Linked DNA regions of Desulfopila inferna. The protein of the gene in region 1 binds, or shares a complex with, the protein of each later gene. Links are inferred from orthologs where the notes say so. Each region holds a gene or a part of one and is shown in the gene's direction. Other genes may lie near its edges.

What was found.
Region 2: the proteins of mfd (region 1) and uvrA are in contact, whole or in part, in a crystal structure (PDB 4DFC), measured with the Escherichia coli proteins. The link is inferred for Desulfopila inferna from one-to-one orthologs.

Annotation. Positions count from the first base shown.
Region 1 is NZ_JAFFQE010000004.1:317,818-322,204, reverse strand. Bases 16-4,082 are described here. They hold mfd (transcription-repair coupling factor), read left to right. Parts: upstream 16-333; coding sequence 334-3,882; downstream 3,883-4,082. Other genes in these bases: JWG88_RS12340 (HAD-IA family hydrolase), read left to right, coding at 3,875-4,082; bamA (outer membrane protein assembly factor BamA), read left to right, coding at 16-29. In the rest of the region: more of bamA, read left to right, coding at 1-15; more of JWG88_RS12340, read left to right, coding at 4,083-4,387. UniProt on the Escherichia coli protein: Couples transcription and DNA repair by recognizing RNA polymerase (RNAP) stalled at DNA lesions. Mediates ATP-dependent release of RNAP and its truncated transcript from the DNA, and recruitment of nucleotide excision repair machinery to the damaged site.
Region 2 is NZ_JAFFQE010000008.1:204,566-208,249, forward strand. Bases 62-3,425 are described here. They hold uvrA (excinuclease ABC subunit UvrA), read left to right. Parts: upstream 62-375; coding sequence 376-3,225; downstream 3,226-3,425. Other genes in these bases: JWG88_RS18380 (CoA-binding protein), read left to right, coding at 62-356. Outside these bases: more of JWG88_RS18380, read left to right, coding at 1-61; protein-export chaperone SecB, read left to right, coding at 3,497-3,684. UniProt on the Escherichia coli protein: The UvrABC repair system catalyzes the recognition and processing of DNA lesions. UvrA is an ATPase and a DNA-binding protein. A damage recognition complex composed of 2 UvrA and 2 UvrB subunits scans DNA for abnormalities.

The DNA of each region.
Region 1 (4,387 bases):
GGGACTTTTCCATAGGCGGCGTTTTTTAGTGCCTCGGGACAGCCATAAGAATGGATATTTTCTTTAAAACTGTGACTTGGACTCCCATAACCATGGCATTTATCATGCTCAGCGGGGTTAGAACCGACCAGGAAAATACATTCAATTGACCATCCGGAGCGAAAAGAGAGGCGCTTGATGAAATGCATCGGCATGCATATACTTAATTCGGTCCTCGTTACTTTGGAGAATTGAATTTCAGGAACAATGGCAAGCGAGGTCTTTCACTTCCCACTTCTCCTCATTAACAATCAAAGTTAAAGCGGCTGCTTATTCGGCAACCGCGCGTGTTTCATGTCAACAGATTTTGTAACCTCCATCAGGCAGTCAACTGAGAAAGAATTTTTTCTCTCCGGTCTGCGAGGCAGCAGCCATGCCTGGTTCAGCTCACAACTTGCCCAAGGCACAACCTGCTGCTGCATTGTTCCGGACGAACATAGTGTTCCGCTGCTTGAGGAAGACCTGCGGCTTTTTTCCTCGGTAGAGGTACTAACCTATCCGGGATATGAAATTCCACCTTACACCCCGATCTCCCCGGACCAAAGAACAACCGCAGCCCGTCTCTCCACCCTTTTCTCCCTTCAGGAAAACCGCGCCCCATCACTGGTTGTCACCTCTATCGAGGCATTGATGCGCAGAGTTCTTCCCCGTCACATCCTTACCGACAGGGCGGAACTTATCATGACGGGAGAAGATGTCGATCAACAGGATCTGATTGCTCTGTTGATCAGCTCTGGCTATGAGCAGGCCGCATTGGTCCGCGGCGTTGGCGATTTTTCGATCCGGGGTGGCATTATAGATATTTTTCCACCACCATTCCTTCAGGAAACCGGAGAATTTCACATAGGTCCCTTGCGGCTTGACTTTTTCGGCGACACAATAGAATCATTGCGTTCTTTTGATATTTACAGCCAGAGATCGCAGGAAGAGCTCAGTGAAGCCATTCTTCTGCCGGTAAGCGATATTCTCTATGAAAGCCGCAGGTCCCACTGCTCTCCCGCAATTTTCAAGAGTTTCCGTGAGGAAGGGGAGAACCGCTCCTGGGATGAGGAACAGGCGGAATCCCTCTTTGAGAGGTTAAAGAGCATTGGTCGCTTTGCCGGTGCGGAATTTTTCCTGCCCCTGTTTTACCGGGAGAGCGATCGGAGTACCGACACCGTCTTTGACTTTCTCCCCCAGGACTCCACCGTTGTTGTTGTTGACCCCGGAGCCTGCAGACATAATGCCGAACTCGTCCATGAACGCATCCTCTCCAATTTTCGTGAAGCTGAAAGCAGTGGACAACCGGCCCTGCCGCCTGAACAGCTTTTCCTTGACAGCAATGGCATCGACGACCGTCTGCAGTCCTTCAAAAAAGTATATATTTCAGACTTTCAGGAGGATTCTCCCCGGCACATTCGCCAGACCACCGTCAATCATCGCCTCTTGAAGCAGGATATCGAACTGCAGCGGCGTCAACGGGGACTGCTTGCCCCTCTGACAGATCAGCTTCATGAATGGCAGGAGCAACGGGACCGAATTGTCATCTGCTGCCGATCAACCAGACACACCAAAAATCTTGCCGAACTGCTGAGCAAGCGTGGTTATGACATCGAAAAAATCAGTCCTCCCCTGCAGCTTGATACTATCGAGGTGAATGATCGCCTGCTGATCTGTGATCATCCCCTGCAGCGCGGCTTCAGTCTACCCGACAAGCATATCCACCTCCTTTCCGAGAGTGAGCTTTTCGGCGAGCTGCGGCTGGGTACCAAGGCCAAAAAACGGCCCAAGACTACTGATGTCCTGAACTTTGCCGAGCTCAATCATGGTGATATCGTTGTTCACCGCGACCATGGACTCGGGGTTTATGTCGACCTGGTCACCATGGAATATCAGGGCACCAAAAACGACTTCATGCTGATAGAATATCGGGATGGGGACAGACTCTACCTCCCCGTTGATCGCATGAACCTGGTCAGCAAATACGAGGGGCTTTCCGACAGAAAACCGCGTATCGACAAACTCGGTACCCAGGCCTGGAAAACGACCAAGTCCAAAATCAAGGAAGAGGTCTGGAAGGTCGCCCAGGAACTGCTCGATATATATGCCACCAGGGAGTTGAGAGAGGGCAAACGTTTCTCTCCACCCGGCGAACTCTACCATGAACTTGAAGAGTCATTTCCTTATGATGAAACTTCAGGCCAGGATCGCGCCATCTCCGAACTGATAGGCGATCTAACCTCGGATAGGCCCATGGACAGGCTGGTATGCGGAGATGTGGGCTACGGCAAAACCGAAGTAGCCATCCGCGGCGCCTTCAAGGTAGTCGAGGATGGCTTCCAGGTCGCCGTACTGGTGCCGACCACGGTGCTCTCCGAGCAGCATCTGCATACATTCCGGGAACGACTGCAGGGTTTTCCCGTGGCCATCGATTGTATCAATCGTTTCCGAACATCGGCCCAACAGCGAAAAATACTCAAAGATCTCGCCGAGGGAAAAATAGATATCATCATCGGCACCCACCGTCTTCTCTCCAAGGATGTTAAATATAGAAACCTTGGTCTTCTCATTGTCGATGAAGAACATCGATTCGGGGTTAGTCATAAGGAAAAAATCAAAAAGATCAAATCCGAGGTGGACATACTCACCCTGACCGCCACGCCAATTCCCAGAACGTTACAGATGTCGCTCCTGGGTATTCGGGACCTCTCGGTCATCTCTTCTCCACCCGAGCACCGCCAACCCATCAAGACTTTTGTGGCGCGCTTTGATGATCTGGTAATTAAAGAGGCTATCTCAAAAGAGATGCGTAGAGAGGGGCAGACCTTTTTCGTCCATAACAGGGTTAAATCGATCCAGAAGATGGCCGCTAAAATCCAGAAACTCGTACCCGGGGCACGCCTTGCCGTGGCCCATGGTCAGATGGCCGGCAAGGAGCTGGAACAGATCATGGTGCAGTTCGTCAACAAGGAGATCGATGTTCTGGTCAGCACCACCATCATTGAATCCGGTCTCGATATTCCCACAGCAAACACTATCATCATCAATCGTGCCGACATGTTGGGTCTTGCCGAAATATACCAGCTGCGCGGCAGAGTCGGCCGCTCTGCACGTCAGTCCTTTGCCTATCTCCTGGTCCCCTCCGTTGACGCACTTTCGCGTGATTCCAAAGAGAGATTACGATCACTGATGGATTACAATGAACTGGGCGGCGGCTTCAAACTTGCCATGAGCGATCTGCAGATCCGTGGCGGCGGCAATCTTCTGGGAGTGTCTCAAAGCGGCCATATAGCCGCCATCGGCTATGACCTCTATCTTGATCTGCTGCAGAGAACAGTGGCCGATCTCAAAACCAGGACAGAACTCGGCGATGAAAGTCAACGACAGGATGATATCGATCCCGAAATTAACCTGCAGGTGTCTGCCTATATCCCTGAGAGCTACATCCCCGATATCGGCCAGCGCTACATTGCCTATCGCCGCATTTCGGCTCTTGCACATCAAACGGATGAGCAATTCGAAGACCTCAAAGATGAGTTGACCGACCGATACGGCAGGCTGCCGCAGGAGACCGACCATCTCTTTGCCATCATGGCCTTGAAAAAATCTCTGTGTTTCCTCCGGGTCGGAAAACTGGAGAAAGGCAAGGACAGTCTGGTGCTGTCATTTCTGCAAGACACTCCCTTGCAGCCTCAGGCTTTATTGAGGTATATTGAGAAGCGCGCGGCCAAGGAAAAAAAATCACCTTCGAGACTGCTGCCGGACGGCAGGCTTATCGCGTCCACGGCAAAAACTGGAGAAGACGATATCTTCAAAACATGCCACAACCTGCTCACAGAACTACAACAGCTCACTCATGAATAAATCAGCCTCATACTCCGCACTGGATACACCTTATCCCTGGGACGCCATTGACACGGTCCTGCTCGATTTGGACGGCACGCTTCTGGATAAATATTTCGATGATTATTTCTGGGAAAAACATGTGCCCCAGGTTTTTGCCCGCAAGCACGGCCTTTCCTCAGCGGAGGCGGAAGAGTCCCTGCTCGCCAGATATCGCAGCGTTGAGAGCACCCTGCAGTGGACCGACCTCAACTACTGGACCCAGCAGCTCGATCTTGATATCGCCGAACTGAAGCGTGAGATCGACCATCTCATCAACGTGCACGATCATGTTCTCGATTTCTTTGATTTTGTCAAATCATTGGATAAACGACTCTGCCTCATAACAAATGCCCATTCCACCACCCTTGAGATAAAACTCGCCAAAACTGATATAGGATCTTTTTTCGACAGGATAATATGTGCAGAGGAAGTCGGAGAGGCCAAGGAACAACTGCAGTTCTGGCATGGCCTGGAAAATCTGCTG
Region 2 (3,684 bases), on another replicon or contig:
TCGGTCTTTCGCCCAAGGAAGAGCGACCCAGCAACATGGTGGCACGCTACCTTATTGATGCCGGCTATACCATCCTTCCGGTAAACCCCGGGCATGACCGGATCCTGGGGCTACCCTGCTTTCCTTCTCTTCTCTCTATCGAAGACAATGTTGACATCGTCGATATATTTCGCAAATCTGAAGATGTTGGACCTATTGTGCAGCAGGCTATCCAAATCGACTGTAAGGTTATCTGGATGCAGCTGGGAATCAGCAACCATGCTGCTGCCGAGATAGCCTGGCAACACGGCAAAGAGGTCGTCATGGATCGCTGCATCAAGGTTGATCACGCCAATCTGCTTGCCCCAAAACACTAATTTTTTCGTTCTTCAGATAATGGAACCGCAAACATTAAGTATCCGCGGAGCGCGGATGCATAACCTGAAAAATATAGATGTCGACCTGCCCAGAAACCGCCTGATCGTCTTCACCGGCCTGTCCGGTTCAGGAAAATCAACCCTTGCCTTTGATACACTCTATGCAGAGGGGCAGAGAAGATATGTTGAGTCACTCTCCACTTATGCCAGACAGTTTCTCGGCCAGATGGATAAGCCGGATGTAGATTCACTGGAAGGTCTTTCTCCTGCTGTTTCCATCGAGCAGAAGACCACCAGTAAAAATCCGCGCTCCACTGTGGGGACGGTAACCGAAATCTATGATCATTTCCGTCTGCTTTTTGCCCGCTGCGGGCATCCGACCTGTCCGGAATGCGGCGAGGAGATTCGATCTCAGTCAATAGAGGATATGGTTAACACGATCATGTCCTATTCGGAAGGCACGAAAATCCTCCTTCTTGCACCGATGGTATCTGATCGTAAGGGCCGGCACGAACAGCTTCTGGCCCGAATCCGCAAAGAGGGTTTTGTGCGGATCCGCATAAACGGCGATGTCATGCACGCCGATGATGTCGATCAGCTGGGCAAAAACAAGCGCCACACCATAGAAATCGTAATCGACCGCCTGGTGGTCAAACCATCCATTCGCCGCCGGCTGAGTGATTCTATCGCCACGGCGGTTTCACTTACCGAAGGTTTTCTCCTTGTTGCCTTTACCGATACGGAAAAAGAACAGCTTTTCAGTGAACACGCCGCCTGTCATAAATGCGGAATCTCCATGCCTAAGCTGACGACTCAGCTTTTTTCCTTCAACAATCCCCAGGGCGCCTGTGCAGAATGCGGCGGGTTGGGGGTCAAGCAGTTTCTATCGCCTGCCCTGGTCGTCCCCGACACCGATAAAAGCATCCTCGACGGAGCCATTGCACCATGGGGCTGGCGCAATGAATCGACCTATACCGGTCAGATGCTGGCGGCGGTGGCACAACACTATAATTTTTCCCTAAAAACCCCATTTAAAAAACTTACCGCCAAACAGCAGGATATCTTGCTCTACGGTTCCGGTAATGAAGAGATTCACTTTCACTACCAGAAAGGCAGCAGGATAATGACCTCGGAGCGCACTTTCGAAGGTGTCATTCCGCAGCTGGACAGAAGGTTTCATGAAACCCAGTCTCCCATGATACGGGATGAACTCACCAAGTTCATGAATGAACAGACCTGCCCCTCCTGCAAAGGCTCCCGTCTCAAAGATGAAGCCCTGGCCGTGAAAATCGGTAAATGGAATATTTATGAATTAACTCAGCTCTCCATCAAAATGCTGTTTAGTGAAATTCCGACTCTCCCCTTTAGTGAGGTTGAAAGAAAAATCGGTGAGCCCATTCTCAAGGAAATTGTAGACAGATTATCGTTTTTGGAGGACGTCGGCTTAGGATACCTCTCTCTGGATCGGCGTTCGGGTACCCTTTCCGGTGGAGAGGCTCAAAGAATCAGACTGGCCTCGCAGATTGGCTCTCGGCTTGCCGGCGTTCTCTATATCCTGGATGAACCGAGTATCGGTCTGCATCAGAGGGATAATCAGAAACTCATCAATACGCTGCTGGAATTGCGCGATCTGGGAAACACCGTCATCGTGGTCGAACACGATACGGATACAATCCTGGCCGCCGACCATGTTCTGGATATGGGGCCCGGCGCCGGTGTGCATGGCGGCGACATCGTCTATAATGGCAAAATCCAGGGACTGCTTGAGAGTGAAACCTCGATAACCGGTGCCTATCTCTCCGGCCGGCAAGCCATCACCATCCCCTCAAAGAGGAAGACCGTCAGGAAGGGGAAAAAATTCAACCTTGATATCAAGAATGCCACCGCGAATAACCTGCAAAACGTGAATCTATCCATCCCGCTGGGTGTATTCACTTGCGTTACCGGCGTTTCGGGTTCAGGAAAAAGTTCACTGGTACTTGAAACTCTGTATAACCTTGCCAGGGAGGGTTTTCGACAGAAGCGTTCTTCTATCGAAATTGATGGAACCTCACTCACTGGGCTGGCGGCGATAGACAAAATTATAGATATCGACCAGAGTCCTATCGGCAGAACTCCCCGCTCGAATCCCGCTACCTATACAGGAGTATTTACGCCAATTCGGGACCTGTTTACCCGTCTACCTGAATCCAGAGCCCGCGGATATAAACCCGGCAGGTTCAGCTTCAATCTCAAGGGTGGCCGCTGCGAAGCCTGTGAAGGTGAGGGTTTACTCAAGATCGCCATGCATTTTCTGCCCGATATTTATGTGGTCTGTGATACCTGCAACGGCAAGAGATATAACCAGGAAACCCTGGAGATCCGTTACCGTGAAAAGAATATTCATGAAATACTCTCCATGACGGTTGAAGAAGCACTCCATTTTTTTGAAAATATTCCCCCTGTAAAAAATAAGCTGCAGACACTGTATGATGTGGGGTTATCCTATATCACCTTAGGGCAATCCTCAGTAACTCTCTCCGGTGGTGAAGCCCAGCGGGTCAAGCTTGCCCGCGAATTATCCACGCGCAGTACGGGGCAGTCTCTTTATATCCTCGATGAGCCGACCACAGGACTTCATCCGGCAGATATTCAGCATCTCCTGCGGGTGCTCGACCGGCTGGTTTCCCGGGGCAACAGCGTCGTGGTCATCGAACATAACCTTGATGTTATAAAAACGGCAGACTGGATAATCGACATCGGCCCGGAAGGGGGAGACGGCGGTGGGAAAGTGGTGGCCAAGGGCACACCGGAACAGGTTTGCGATGTTGCATCATCGTTTACCGGACAATATCTGCATAAAATATTGTCCGCTGACCATAAGAATTAGAATACTGAACCGCAAAAATGAATGTGCTCATCGCTTATCATGTGAAATCTCGTATTAGGCGAAGTATCTGAAGCGGTTTTGGCAGTACATGCGGTACGGCGAATCGCCGTTTCAGGTCCATCATGGCAATATTTACGCCTTGTTGTCTTACCCGGACTGCTGCATAAAGTGAAGCTAATTCCTTGCAGTGTCGCGGCAATGCGTTTATTATCGCTCTAATTCAGTATACGGACTCATCCGACACACTAATCCAACACGATATGAGGTAGAGATGGCAGAAAATAATAAAGAAAAAAAACAAGGATCACCGGAGTTCAGGATGCAGAAAATGTATATCAAGGATCTTTCCTTTGAAAATCCAAATGCTCCGGAAATATACATGACCCAATCGGAAAAAGCACCGGAGGTCGACGTTAACCTGCAGCTCAACCACAAACAGGTAAACGAGGACCACTATGA